Regions from separate parts of the Shewanella sediminis HAW-EB3 genome, predicted to be linked through region 1. Evidence: predicted binding sites of a transcription regulator. Region 1 holds the regulator's gene; each other region holds the start of a gene.

Evidence for each region. Region 1 encodes MetJ, which represses methionine synthesis genes. Its sites were predicted from a motif close to TAGACGTCTAGACGTCTA; they were not measured.
Region 2: the regulator MetJ is predicted to act here: its motif matches at 3,311-3,328, upstream of msrA (peptide-methionine (S)-S-oxide reductase MsrA).
Region 3: the regulator MetJ is predicted to act here: its motif matches at 2,647-2,664, upstream of serA (phosphoglycerate dehydrogenase).

Annotation. Positions count from the first base shown of each region.
Region 1 is NC_009831.1:4,949,257-4,954,254, reverse strand. Features, by position in the region: gene traF (conjugal transfer protein TraF) at 2-1,051, shown strand; gene SSED_RS21080 (sulfite exporter TauE/SafE family protein) at 1,048-1,782, opposite strand; gene metJ (met regulon transcriptional regulator MetJ) at 1,904-2,218, opposite strand; gene metB (cystathionine gamma-synthase) at 2,452-3,612, shown strand; gene SSED_RS21065 (bifunctional aspartate kinase/homoserine dehydrogenase II) at 3,625-4,998, shown strand, end outside.
Region 2 is NC_009831.1:2,828,069-2,833,066, reverse strand. Features, by position in the region: gene seqA (replication initiation negative regulator SeqA) at 144-686, shown strand; gene pgm (phosphoglucomutase (alpha-D-glucose-1,6-bisphosphate-dependent)) at 765-2,420, shown strand; gene msrA (peptide-methionine (S)-S-oxide reductase MsrA) at 2,769-3,248, opposite strand; gene astE (succinylglutamate desuccinylase) at 3,546-4,589, shown strand; gene SSED_RS12210 (thiamine pyrophosphate-dependent dehydrogenase E1 component subunit alpha) at 4,809-4,998, shown strand, end outside.
Region 3 is NC_009831.1:4,822,218-4,827,215, reverse strand. Features, by position in the region: gene ygfZ (tRNA-modifying protein YgfZ) at 160-1,125, opposite strand; gene serA (phosphoglycerate dehydrogenase) at 1,270-2,505, opposite strand; gene SSED_RS20595 (DUF2238 domain-containing protein) at 2,722-3,333, shown strand; gene SSED_RS20590 (helix-turn-helix transcriptional regulator) at 3,633-4,298, shown strand.

The sequences.
Region 1 (4,998 bases):
GATGAAACTGTTCAAACTGGCATTATGCTATCTCTTGCTTTCCCCTCTCTCGTCATCGTTTGCAGAGCAACTGAGTGACGAAGTTTGGGGCAATCTTGTGCCTGCGATGGAAGGGGCTCGGAGCCTGCCATCGAGTAGTGAAAATCCTCTATTTATTAATCCGGCTCTGCTGGCATTAGACTCCCTTAAATTTGATGATTCTGCCTTATCTCTGCCGACGGTGGGGGCTAGCGCCTCCTATGATGCGCACGGGGATTTTTCGGTCGTGGCTGTGAATGAAAGCGTTCAGATGAACGTATTTTACAACACTTATGCCGATGCCATTGGTGTTAATGCAATCGATATCGAGGCGTTCGAGTCGTCGGAGGCTCTGAAGGTGCAGGAAGCTGAGCTTATGGATCTCGATTCTAAAGGTATTCTTGTTGCAGGGGCCGTTTCTGATTTTGGTGTTGCGCTAAGTTTTCCCCTCTCAATTGTAAATATGCCGATATCTGTTGGTGTTTCTCCAAAACTGCAAAAGATCGATACCTATAATTATGAAGCGGTTATCAATAGCTTTGAGCCTAGAGAGTTAGATGATGCCAGTTATCGAAGTGATGAAACCACATTCAATCTGGATATCGGTGTTGCAATGGAGCCTGTGGAGGGGTTAGTCGTTGCCATGTCCGGGCGAGACCTGATAAGCAAAGAGTTGGAGGCGGTAGAGTCTCAAGGCAAAACGCTTAGCTATCGAGTCGATCCCAAATTTGCGGCTGGTGTCGCCTATGACTGGAATCGTCTGACTTTTACGACGGATATTGACCTTAACCCTATTAAACGTTTCGATGAAACTGTGGGTACCCAGTACTGGCGATTCAAAGGGGAGGTGCGAGCGACGGATTGGTTGGCACTGCGTTTGGGTTATCGTCATGATATGAAGGACAATAGGGCAAGTGTCTATTCATTGGGAACCGGAGTCGAACTTGGCCAGGTATTCTCTCTCGATTTCACAGGTATGGTCAGCAGCGATGACGCCATCGGCGGTGTACTGAAAACCTCTTATCATTTTTAAAGCTCTGCTATCGACTTTATCGTCAACAGTAAGGCACTCACCGAGCAGAGTAGCAGGGTCATTTTTTTGGTTTTATTCTTATCGATATGGCCAACCAGACGTCCCGAGACCAGATAGCCTAATATCACCCCAGGCAATAACATCAGTGACAGCCATAGGTGTTCGATAGTTAATAATCCGGTTATGGCTAAGATCGCCAGTGCGATCGTAGAGCTAAAGATAAAGAAGGCCGATAGAGCGGCGCGAAACTGGCTGGCATCTTTGCCCGAAAGCAATATTGCCATTGGCGGCCCGCCGATGGCGGCGATGTTACCGAATATTCCGGATACGAATCCTGCGGCAAATAAACTTTTTCGATTAACCTTTAAGTTGAACTTCATCAGACTGAGAATAACGGCTGAGGCGACGATTCCGGCTATTGCCAGCCCCAGAACGGGCTGAGGGGCAAATATCAGTAAAGCTGCCCCAAGAAAACCGCCCGGAATACGGCCGAGAAGAGCATATTGCAATCCGTTAAATTCCAGAGAGCTACGCTCTCTGAAGAGTGTCAGCAATGAGATAGAAAACCCCATAACAATAACGGGAGCAGGCACCAGTTGTGGATCGACGAGATAGAGCAAGGGGGTTGCCACGACAGCAAGACCGAAACCGATAAGGCTTTGGGTGAGGGCACCGAAGAAGATGATGATCGAGGCTAAGAGTAAGCTGGTTGGGTCGATTATTGAAAGCACTGCATCTTCTCTCGGTTAATCCTGTTTAGTTGCTGAAGAATAATTTATCTGAAATCGTGAGCGGCTGAAACAAACAGGGATCGCATAGCGATCCCTGAAATTGACTGAACAAGAGTAAAGGTTACTCTACATCTTCCCACTCAATTCCCATCTCATCCATCAAGCGTTTCACCTCTGCCGGAATACTGTCAGGTTTATCTTTAGACAGATCTTCATCATTTGGCAACGGCTGACCGGTATAGGCATGCAAGAATGCTTCACACAGGAGTTCACTGTTAGTTGCGTGGCGCAGGTTATTGACCTGACGACGAGTACGCTCATCAGTCAGAACCTTAAGCACTTTCAAGGGAATTGACACGGTAATCTTCTTTACCTGTTCATTCTTCTTGCCGTGTTCAGCATATGGGCTGATATAATCGCCATTCCACTCAGTCATTGACTCACCTGTAAATTCAAAATTCGGGGCAGATTTTAACCCTTTAATTTGTACAGTCAAATTATTGCCTCTTATTTGCGACAATTGCAAATAGATTTCTATATGTTTGGACGTCTAAATGGCTATAAGTTGTTGACGATGGCTTTTAGCTTAGGTACATTTAGACGTCCAGACATCTATTTGTGTCAATTGAAATGAAGTATGATGTTCAGTAAATAGTTTAGGAGATGTAGATGACCGAACGTAAGTTAGCCACAATTGCAGTCCGTCAAGGGATTGAGTCTGATACTCAGTATGGTGCGGTCGTACCACCAATCTACCTTTCTACTAATTACTCTTTCGACGGGCACAAGAATCCCAGAGATTTTGATTATAGTCGCTCGGGGAATCCGACCCGCTCAATCCTTGGAGATGCTATCGCCGGATTAGAAAAGGGAGCAACGGGTGTCGTGACCTGTACCGGGATGGCGGCAATTACTCTGGTGACGAGTCTGTTGGGCCCCGATGATCTGTTAGTGGTTCCCCATGACTGCTATGGCGGTAGCTACCGCTTGTTTACCAACTTAGCGAAGAAGGGCCAGTTTAAGTTGGCTGTTGTCGATCAGACCGATGAGTTAGCCCTACAAGATGCTATAGCGCAAAACCCTAAGATGGTTTGGCTCGAGACACCCTCAAACCCACTGCTGCGCGTGGTCGATATCGAGGCTATCGCGAAGGCGAGTCATGCAGTCGATGCTCTCGTAGTGGTAGACAACACGTTCCTTTCGCCTATCTTGCAGCAACCTCTGCTGCTCGGTGCGGATATCGTTATCCACTCTACGACCAAATATATAAATGGACACAGTGATGTGGTTGGCGGCGCCGTGGTAGCTAAAGACGAGGAGTTAGGGGAGTTATTGCACTGGTGGTCAAATACCTTAGGCCTGACCGGCTCGGCGTTCGATAGCTATCTGACGTTACGTGGTATTCGTACCCTTGCCGTACGTATTCGAGAGCATCAGGCGAACGCCCAAAGAGTACTGGATACGCTGACAGCGAGTAGTGTCGTCGATAAAGTTTATTATCCGGGCCTTAAGGATCACCCCGGTCATGAGATCGCCGCGAAACAACAAAAAGGCTTCGGCGCAATGTTAAGTTTCGAGCTTAAGGGGGGAGAAGCCGAGTTAGTGGCCTTCCTCGAGCAACTTAGCGTGTTCTCCGTCGCAGAAAGTTTAGGTGGCGTAGAGAGTTTAGTCGCGGTTCCTGCGACAATGACCCATAGAGCAATGGAGCCTGAGGCTCGAGCCGAAGCTGGGGTGAAAGATACCCTTATCCGTCTTTCTGTAGGTATTGAAGATGCAGATGATTTAGTTGCTGATATACAGGCAGGACTTGCAGCGGCATTAGCTTGTTAATAGGAGTTTGAAATGGCACGTTGTCATTTGCATAAATTTGGTGGTTCCAGTCTGGCGGACGCTGACTGTTACCGCCGTGTGGCTCATATCCTTCTCACTCACGGCAATAGCGACGATCTTGTCGTAGTCTCCGCCGCGGGTAAGAGCACCAACTTTCTTTATAAATTATTAGAGTTAAAAGATACGGCTCAGCTCTGGCAAGAAGAGCTGCAGGTGTTGATTAGCTTTCAACAAAACCTGATCGAGCAGCTGCTTTCTAATGAACAGGCCACAAGTTTAAGAGAACGTTTGTCGATCGATAAGTACCAGCTTATCAGTCTGTTTTCACAGGATGAACTGAAGGAATACGAACGCAGCGAAGTGGTGAGCTTCGGTGAGCGCTGGTCCGCGCGCCTGTTGGCGGCCTTGCTCAGGGAGTCTGGTGTTGCTGCGAGCGATGTCGATGCCAGAACCTTGTTATTGGCCGACGAAGGTGGCGTGCCGCAGATAATGCTGGTCGAGTCCCGTCAGCGAGTTCGGCAAGTACTTAATGACCATCCCAATGAAAGATTAATTATCACGGGTTTCATCTGTGCCAACAGTCGAGGAGAAACTCTGTTGCTGGGACGTAATGGGTCCGATTATAGCGCCACCCTGATCGCCAGTCTGGCCGCCATCGAGCGGGTGACCATCTGGACCGATGTCGAAGGGGTATTCAATGCCGACCCCAATAAGATCAACGATGCTAAATTGCTGAAGAGTCTCTCTCTGGATGAGGCAAACCGTCTCGCTCATCTGGGCTCGCCGGTACTGCATAATCGATCTCTGCAACCTCTTTTCGATACCGAAGTCAGCTTAGCCGTACGTTCGAGTTATGCATCCCACACCGACTTTACCCTGATTGCGCCCAGGAGTTCTTCGGCCAGTGCGCCGGTGGTGACCAATCTGGCCAGTGTGTCGCTATTTAACTTCAGAATCACCACCGAGATCTCCAACTTAGCCGAATTATTGGCAGCGTCTGGGCTAAACCCCTTGGCTCATTGGCAGCTTGCCCATGGCCGGGTTGAGTTGGCCTTCACCCATGAGAATCAGCAGCAGGTGCGAGCTATCCTCGAATCTGAAGTCCCGGGGGTATCGGATCTGCTTCTACGTGAGAATCTTGGCCTGGTCGCCTTAGTCAGCGCCGATGCCGAGCTCTATCGTCGTGGCTTTGCCCGGCTGCTGAGTCGTGATGCCAGGCCGTTATTCAATGACGGCTTGAGTCTGGTCACCTTAGTTCCCTGTGCCAATGTCAACTTACTTACTCAGAAAGTACATAGGCGCTGTGCCGGTCCACGTAAACGTATTGGGGTGCTATTGCTCGGTGTTGGGAATATCGGAGAGGCCTGGGTCGATCTATTTACGCGC
Region 2 (4,998 bases), 2.1 Mb from region 1:
TTAGAACTAATGCCTCTTTATTATAAGGCCATAGATGGCATACACTTGGGAATCGATCTAACGAATAAAAACAAAGATCAAACCCGTCATTATTTGTTATTGAACAAAGCTAGATAAAATCTCACTTAAGGAAGATTAAGGTCATGAAATATATCGAGGTTGATGAAGAGTTATATCGCCATATAGCCGGAAAAACTGAGCGTATCGGTGAGAGTGCTTCAGATATCCTACGTCGTTTACTGGGCCTGAATGTCGAAGCGGTGAACCATGATACCCCGCAGACAATCAGTCACCCGGGTATGGAACAAACCGACAACGTTGTCGCGCCCGTTGAAAACAGAGAGATTGCCAAAGATCTCACCGAAAGTATCAATAAAGAGGAACTTGCAGCCCAAAAGGGCGCTGTTGGACGTTTTCTGTTTATCCTCGAGGCGGTTTACCGTGCGGCGCCGGAACAATTTTCTCAGGTCTTACAAATTCAAGGCAGAGACAGGCTATATTTTGCGACATCTAAGGCTTCATTGCTAAAGGCCAGTAAATCTGCAAACCCTAAAGAGATTGGCCAAAGTGGGTTTTGGGTCACGACCAATAATAATACCGCTAAGAAGCGTACTATTTTGACTGAGGTACTTCATCAATATGGTACTGTCGAAGCGCAAATAGAAGCCATAACAAATAACATTTAGTGACTTAAACATCACAACTTGTGCACCTTTGTGGGTGCGCAATTCTTGAAGCGATCCACTTAATATCAGGAGATTTCCTTGACGATTCATAAGCGAGCAGGACAGGTAGCGATTCAACAGGATTTGGTCAATATCCCTAAGCTAATGAGTTGTTACTACTGCATAACTCCGGATATGAAAATAGCTGAACAGCGGGTCAGCTTTGGCACTTCAGGTCATCGTGGTTGCGCGTTTAACGGTAACTTCAATGAACAGCATATTCTAGCCATTACCCAAGCCGTCGTAGATTACCGAAATTCTGTGGGAATAACAGGTGCCCTGTATCTGGGTATCGACACTCATGCACTCTCTCAAGCTGCCTATATCAGCGCTGTAGAGGTCTTGGTTGCTAATAATATCCAGGTAATAGTTCATCAAGATGATGGTTTCACACCAACGCCTGTTGTGTCACACGCTATTGTGGTCGCCAATAAGCAAGGTGGACAATCAGTCGATGGTTTAATTATTACCCCATCCCACAATCCGCCTCAAGATGGTGGCATTAAGTACAACCCTCCACATGGTGGCCCGGCAGAGGGTGAGATAACCCAATGGATAGAGCAGCAGGCAAATCTTTATCTAAAGGCTGACCTTAAAGGGGTCAACATAATTAGCTACAAACAGGCTATCGGTTCAAGCTTGGTCGATTCGCTCGATCTCATCGCTCCCTATGTCGATGATCTCGACAGTGTCGTCGATATGAAGGCGATAGCCAAAGCCGGTGTGCGTATCGGTGTCGACCCACTAGGTGGTTCAGGGATCTATTACTGGGACAAGATAGCGGCTCGTTATGGTCTCAACATCGAACTGGTTAATGAAAGTGTCGATCCACGTTTCGGGTTTATGCCTCTGGATAAAGATGGCAAGATCAGAATGGATTGCTCCTCACCTTATGCCATGGCCGGACTCTTGAAACATCAGGACAAATTCGATCTCTGTGTGGGGAATGATCCCGATTATGATCGTCACGGTATCGTTTGTCCGGGTAGCGGATTGATGAACCCAAACCATTTTCTGGCCGTCGCTATCGATTATCTGCTCACGCACAGGCCATTGTGGTCACAAAAATTGGTGATAGGTAAGACCTTAGTTTCAAGCTCAATGATAGATAAGGTGTGTGCACAGCATCAGCGAATGATGAGTGAAGTTCCCGTCGGATTTAAATGGTTCGTCGATGGTCTTGCCAAAGCGCAATTTGCTTTCGGTGGAGAGGAGAGTGCGGGCGCGGCATTTTTAAGACGCGATGGCACTACCTGGTGCACCGATAAGGACGGATTTATCTTAGCCCTATTGGCTGCCGAAATTCTGGCTGTCACAGGTAAGACACCGGCCGAACGTTATAAGGAATTGGTCGCCCGGCACGGGGAAAGCTTCTATACCCGTGTCGATAGCCCTGTCAGCGCCGAAAAGAAAGCCAAATTTGCCGACATTATTGCTAATGATGTCGATGTGAATGTCTTAGGTACGACTGACTTAGGCGGTGAGTCTATCCAGGATGTCATGAGCCGGGCACCTGGCAACAATGCCAACATAGGTGGTATCAAGGTTGTCACCGAAAACGCTTGGTTTGCGGCGCGTCCCTCGGGTACCGAAGCCCTGTTTAAGATCTATGGCGAAAGCTTTATCAGTCAAGCTCACTTAGAGCAGGTGATAAGTGAGGCTCAGTCGATTATCGATCGTATGTTGAAGAATTAACAGTACTAATCAGTTTCCAGGTTCTCGGTTCCAGCTTGTGGGTATTATTCCTATTGCCTGGAACCTGTGCCTCTTAATACCAGTTGTATTAAATATGTAATCAATTCAGAGCCCCTCAGGGTTTTCAATTCAAGGCACATTGATGAAAAAATGGCCACTCCCTTTTAAGTCAATGTAAAGTAGAAGTGGAAGGCCTGAGGCGCTCACGTAGTGCGGTTTTCAAAGCCCTTTATGCTGCGGTGAATGCTTTCGATATAGAATAACTATTAGCTTCAATCATACAACTTGCCTACAGAGCTTTGAATTCCCGCTGAATGGTAAGATATTTAGTACAATTGGTATAACACTTTAGTAAGAGATGTGACAACTGGGTAAGTTGTTTTTTTCCAGGTAGTTCTGATGGTATTCTTCGGCTCGGTTAAATTGTAATACCGGAACAATCTCCGTCACTATCTGCCTCTCTCCCCATTTTCCACTACGGGCTAAGTCCAATTTAGATTGTTCAGCCACGGCTTTTTGCGCTTTAGAGTGAAAGAATATGGCACTACGATATTGTGAGCCGATGTCTCCACCCTGGCGATTTAAGCTGGTTGGATTATGGTTCTGCCAGAATACGGCTAACACCTGTTCGTAAGACACCTGGTTTTCATCGAACTCTACCTGAACGACTTCAGCATGTCCCGTCTCTCCGGATTTGACCTCCGTGTAGCTGTTAGCGGAATCATGACCACCCATATATCCGCAGCTGGTTTTTGTCACTCCCTGGATCTGATTGAAAAAGTACTCAACACCCCAAAAACAACCTGCACCAAATGTCGCTATGGCCATACACTACCTCTCTTTAATTATTTACACGACCCAAATCTGATGCACTTAACGTTGCGAACGTCTGGACGGCTAGATGTCTGCATTGTGTTTCACTTCGGGGATAAAAGCAAACAGAAATTGAAATACTTGAGCTAACCTTGTGGCTAAAGGCGATTTCCGCCGCCGATAAATGGCTGATGTGGGCGTAAAATGCTAGTATCCTTGTTCGAGCTTTCATAAAAACTATAAAAGGATCCTGCGTGTAGATGTCTGTTTTCCAGAACATATCTTTGTGCAGGAACAATTAAGGAGTATCTCGTGTTTCAAGCGCTAAAAGAGTCGAAGGACTTTTTAAATCTCACCCTTGCTCATCCTCAACATATCGATGAAACCTGTTCATTTTCGGTAGGTGACCATACTCAAGTAGAAGTATGGGATACCGGTGTTATCGTATTTGAACCTAAAGTTAATCAAGCCAAAGATATTGTCCTCTCCTGTGCCGTACACGGGAATGAGACTGCACCGATAGAATTGTGCAACGAGCTGGTTACAGCGCTGCTTGAAGAGAAACTTATCGCTAAACAAAGGGTGCTTTTTTTGTTTGGTAACCCAGCGGCTATTATCAATGGAACCCGTTTTATCGATGAAAACTTAAATCGACTATTTAATGGGGCACATTCATCCGGTGAAGGTCTGGTTAACCCGGAAAGGATCCGAGCCAAGAAACTTGAATTTTATGTCGACAAGTTTTTTGCAGGTCAGAGAGAAGAGCGTCATCGTATTCATTATGATCTTCACACGGCCATTCGCGGCTCAAAGCATGAAAAATTTGCTATCTACCCTTATCGTCCGGGAAGAAAGTTTAGTGGTGAGCAGATCATGTTTCTTGAGGCATGCGGTATCGATACCGTCCTTTTTCATCATGAACCTACGACCACCTTCAGCTATTTCTCATCTCTGAATTATCAGGCCGATGCATTTACCATCGAACTGGGGAAAGTCTTGCCCATGGGGCAAAATGACATGACTCGCTTCATTGCGCTGAAGGAGATGTTAAACAGACTGATAGGCAATGATCCACTCGAGTTGTCCGCTTTCGATGTAAACAAGGTCAATCTTTATCAAGTCTGCCGTGCTATTAACAAAGAGTTTGATGATTTCGAATTCACCTTCACCAATGATGTCGAAAATTTTACATCCTTTCCAGAAGGTTACATCCTGGCGAAAGAGGGCGGCAACAATATCAAGGTTGAACATAAAGTTGAGGCGATTGTCTTTCCTAATGCCAAAGTACCCGTGGGGCAGAGAACCGTGCTTTGCTTAAAGCCTGCAACGACAGAGAATATCGATTTAGGTAACTAATCTCTATCGACTGGACTGACATACAATGAACAGGGTCAGTTCGGGTATTGTAAAGCTAAAGATACGCGCAAGGCCGAGGTTAGTTTTATTAAGCGGGTGAGAATAGTTGATAGGTAGTTTACGTTAACGTAATGTTTCTCCCGCGTATTACAAAAATTGGCGTTCTCTATGTAGAGAGCACACTAAATAACAAATGCACTCAGCTGATAAGAGAATAGTATGAGCAACGCAACAAGCCATAATGAAACTGTCCATCGCGTCAGTTTTCTCGATAAGGACTCTGTGTCAGTCCCTATTTTAAAGATATTGCAAGCGGACGGTACAGTGTATGAAAATGCTGTTCTGCCCACGATAGGTCAAGAACTGGCAACAAAAATTCACGATACTTGTGTTTTTACACGAGTGTTGG
Region 3 (4,998 bases), 130 kb from region 1:
CTGCAATACCGGGGATGTAAAGCTGTGTGAGTGGGATAAAAAAAAGCGCACTAAGTTTGATTTAGTGCGCCTTTCATTTACTCTTTAACTCGTAACTCGTAACTCGTAACTCGTAACTCGTAACTCGTAACTCGTAACTCGTAACTCGCAGCCTATAACTTATGCTTCATCTTCCAGAGAATAGGGCAGAGGCTGAATGGTTAGCGAAGAACTCTCATCACCTGTAAGTCTCAGACTCGCCGAGTTTTCGGTATCGTTTGGTAGCACTGCCGTGAGCAGTACCTGCTCGCCCGATTGTACGACTTCGATGATAGTACCGGTTGTCTTGAATCCATCCTCAAGTGCCAGCTCTAACTTACTCTCCAAAGTCACTGCTTCAGAAGCGTTGCCCGATAAGATATAGAGGGCGCGCTTATTGCCGCCACGGTACTTCATTCTGGCTACGGTTTCCTGGCCCATGTAGCAGCCTTTTTCGAAACTGATCCCACCGATGGCCTGCAGATTACACATCTGAGGAACAAAGTGTCCCTGATGGGCGGCGGCAAGGTTAGGATAACCCGACTGGATCTCGAGCGCTTGCCAGACTTTGCACTCATAGATAGGGGCATTGATTGAGGTCAGTAGTGCCTGAGATGGAGTCTTTTCAATGACGATGATGAAACGTGAGCCGTCTTTCAGCAAGGCACCACCGGGGATCTCTGTCACTGCTTTGTCTATATCACCAAAGTAGTTATTTACCCACTCTTGAGCCTGTTCTCCGGCGACACCCAGAATCAACCAGTCACTGCTAACATTCGTTAACTCAGCCTTACTGAATACGGCATATTTAGCCAATTGTGGCAGGTCGACCTCGAGGGTATCCGAGGGCATCATCATGAAGAGCGTATCTTCGATGGCAAATGTTCGGAAGCTGGCCCACATCTTTCCTTTTGGATCGCAGTGAGCGCCCCAACACCATTGATCTTTCTCGAGTGAGCTGATGTCGGTAGTGACTTGCCCGTGAATGAAGCTACGGCCTTGCTCACCGGTAATGCTCATGAGTCCAAGGTGAGTCAGATCTGAAAAAACAAGCGATGGAAGCGGATCATTCAAGTTCCAATCGAGCTGAGAAACTGAAGTCGTCATATCATTTTCCTGGAATGTTAGGCGTTGAGAGAGGGTGATTGTAATACCAATTGAAGATTACTTAAATAAATGGCGCGCACAATTTTGCAATTGAGCGCGCCATATCTGTCCTGTTACAACCAAAGGTCTGCTTTGGGGGAGCCCTTAGTGTGAATGAAGCAAGCGAGTACGGATAGTGCCATCGATTGTCTTCATCTGCTCCAGAGCTTCCTCGGCTTGGTCTGAGTCAACTTCCATCACAACATAACCGATTTCGTTAGTCGTCTGCAGGTACTGGGCCGCGATGTTGATCCCTTTCTCTGCAAAGGCTTGGTTAATCTGAATTAACACACCTGGTTGGTTATGATGAATATGCAGCAGACGAGAGGTATCTTTATGTTGTGCCAGTGATACCTCGGGGAAGTTTACTGCAGTCATGGTCGAGCCATTGTCTGAGTATTTAGCCAGTTTTCCGGCCACTTCGATGCCGATATTTTCCTGAGCTTCCTGCGTACTTCCACCGACGTGCGGCGTCAAGATGACATTATCTAAGCCACGAAGAGGGCTGATAAACTCATCATCGTTGGATTTCGGTTCGACAGGGAACACATCGATTGCCGCACCGGCAATCTTGTCTGCTTCGAGCACAGATGCCAGCGCGTCGATATCGACAACGGTTCCGCGAGAGGCATTGATCAAGATGCTGCCCTTCTTCATGCAGGCAAGTTCGGCTTCGCCGATCATCTCTTTGGTCTGTGGGGTCTCGGGTACATGCAGACTGACCACATCGGCAAGAGTCATCAACTCCTGCATAGAGTGGATCTGTTGGGCGTTACCAAGAGGCAACTTATCTTCGATATCGAAGAAGATCACTCTCATGCCTAAGGTTTCAGCTAAGATACCAAGCTGAGTACCAATATGACCGTAACCGATAACACCTAAGGTTTTTCCACGAGCTTCGAAGCTACCGCTGGCACTCTTTAACCATCCGCCTCTGTGTGCCATAGCATTACGCTGCGGAATGCCACGCAGGAGCATGATAATCTCGCCCAATACTAACTCTGCAACGCTTCGTGTGTTAGAAAACGGTGCATTAAATACAGGTATGCCCAACTTCTCTGCAACCTTAAGGTTTACCTGATTGGTGCCTATACAGAAGCAACCAATACCGACCAATTTGTCAGCCTGACTCAATACCGTTTCCGAAAGCTGAGTACGGGAACGAAGACCGACAAAATGTGCATCCTTAATAGAGGCGATGAGTGCCTCCTCCCCGAGGGATGCTTTGTGGTATTCAATGTTGGTATAGCCCGCACGTTCGAGTACATCTACCGCAGATTGGTGGACGCCTTCCAACAGCAGGATCTTGATCTTATCCTTGTCCAGCGAATGTTTCGCCATGATTTAGGTACCCTCTTCGGTTATTGGTATTATATTATTTGTTTTCACCAAACAACGCTCACTTGCAGAACCCTGCATAATGGTGGAGTTTGGCTATGATCTGTCAATGCTCAACCAAAATAGCACTTTTTTTGTTCACTGTGGAGGGCTAGATGGCTAAAGTCATTATTCTGGTGATAAAACAATATGATTAATTTGTACTAAGAGGTTCCAATTTTGAATAAACGCGTCATCTGGCTAATCGTTTTTTTCTCTGTACTGATCTGGTCGGCTATAGGGCCGAAGGATCAGTTCACCTGGTTTCTTGAGGTCTTGCCGGCATTAATCGCTCTACCTGTGCTATTTTTTAGCCGCAATCGCTTCCCGATGAGCCCTTTGGCTTACCTGCTTATATTGATCCATTGTGTCATCCTGATGGTAGGCGGTCATTATACCTATGCTGAGGTTCCACTTTTTGATTGGATATCACAACTTGTTGATGGAGATAGAAATAATTACGACAAGCTGGGCCATTTAGCTCAAGGTTTTGTCCCTGTTATATTAGCCAGAGAGATATTTATCAGAAGGGAGGTGGTGAAGCCGGGTCACTGGTGCAATTTTTTGGCTGTCTGTTTCGCCCTCGCATTCTCGGCTTTCTATGAACTGATTGAGTGGTGGGTCGCACTGTTAACCGGTGAAGATGCCGAAGCATTTCTCGGCACTCAAGGTTATATCTGGGACACTCAATCTGATATGGGGATGGCGCTGTTGGGTGCGGTTATGAGTGTGCTTCTATTATCACGGCTTCACGATAAACAGATCTGCCAACTTAAACTAGGTACTCCATAGGACCATTGCGAGAGAAGTGGTTATATCTGGAATATTCGAACTTCAGATATGGGGATGGCGCTGTTGGGTGCGGTTATGAGTGTGTTTTTATTGTCACGACTTCATAATCGACAGATCGATAAGCTGATTTAAAGTACTTAATAGGGTTATTTATGGTGGTTTACGTAATTTTAACTTTTATCGCTTTTTTGTTACATGTAAGGCTAGTCAAACTTACTAAAACTGTTCAAAATAGTCATCATTGAGATTGATAGGGAAGCCTTCATTGCATCGAGGTAACTTTTCAGGGAGAGAAGTGAATGAGTAAAATTGACGGGTTAGTGTTTTTGCACCAAGTTGCAGCCCCATGCCATCTGGCCATCTTGGCTGAATCTATCGGATTAAAGACCCGTATCGTAAAGCAGGTGTCTGATTTAGAGCCTGAAAGGGACGGTGATAGTTTCTACCTAATTTCACAAGAAGGTGCAGCACTCGACAGTAAAGGGATCCCTTTACTGGCCTCTCGTCTGGTGCCTCATGTCCCCGTCGCTCTATATCAAGTCGATCGCGATAAGCTGGAGCCTGAAACGGCGCTGTTATTGGGGATCCGTGGGCTCCTCTATGCCGATCAGCGTATGGATCTGCTCTTAACCGGTCTGAGAAAGATGGTCGCCGACGAGTTATGGTATGACAGAACCTTGATCAGCAAGATGTTTCGTCATCTTGTGAAGCGATTAGACAGTGCCAATGATTATTCTCAAGAGACGGTGGCTATGCTGGAGATGCTCACGAAACGGGAGCGTACCATCATTCAATTAGTCTCCAGTGGAGCCAGAAATAAAGAGATCGCCCATAACCTTTGCATCAGTGAGCACACGGTGAAGGCACACATCTCATCTATCTTCAGAAAGACTCAATCACGCAACCGTGTAGAATTACTCCGCTGGGCTCAAACCTACCAGAGTCATTTTGAACTTTGTTCATAGAAACGTGTTCGTAGAAAAGAGGTGGAGCTTTTAGCACGGTGCTTATGGAATCCGTCTCTTGAAAGACTCAATCATCCACATTCGCGTAGAACTACTTCGATGGGCTCAAACCTACCAGAGCCACTTCGAGCTCTGCTCTTAGGTGGAAAGCTCTAGAAAGGTGCTCATGGTATAGCCCCTCTTGAAAGACTCAATCATCAACATTCGCGTCGACTGGATTGAAAAACAGCGATGGGCTCAAACCTACCAGACTCACGGTTATAAGATAGTTCGAGCTGTGTTCTTAGAAAGGTGTCTTAATCTTTCCCGGCTAAGCCAATTGGCGGCCGCTTTTTATCTTTGTAAAAAGCCTTTTTGAAGCTGTTTAAAGAGATTTACAGACTATTTTCAGCCTGTAGTAGCAGATTTATAAATTATTTTTAGCGCTTTATAAAAGCAGTGAGTGTGACAATGCATCATTGTATACAAAAATACTTCCCCCCCTGTTCTTGCTTAAGTGCATGATTTTCACTTTATAAAGCTAATATACTCTCTGCCTGTTCTTATAAGGAGCTAATGCGTGGGTTTTTATTCTTGTTTAACAGATACTTATGCAGTGAAAAGTGTGATTCCCCCTTCTTTTTTTTGTCATAAAACTCTGTAACAATTGCTGCGCACGTTAACAGAAGTTAGCGGTAATATTATAAAAATGGGGTTAAAG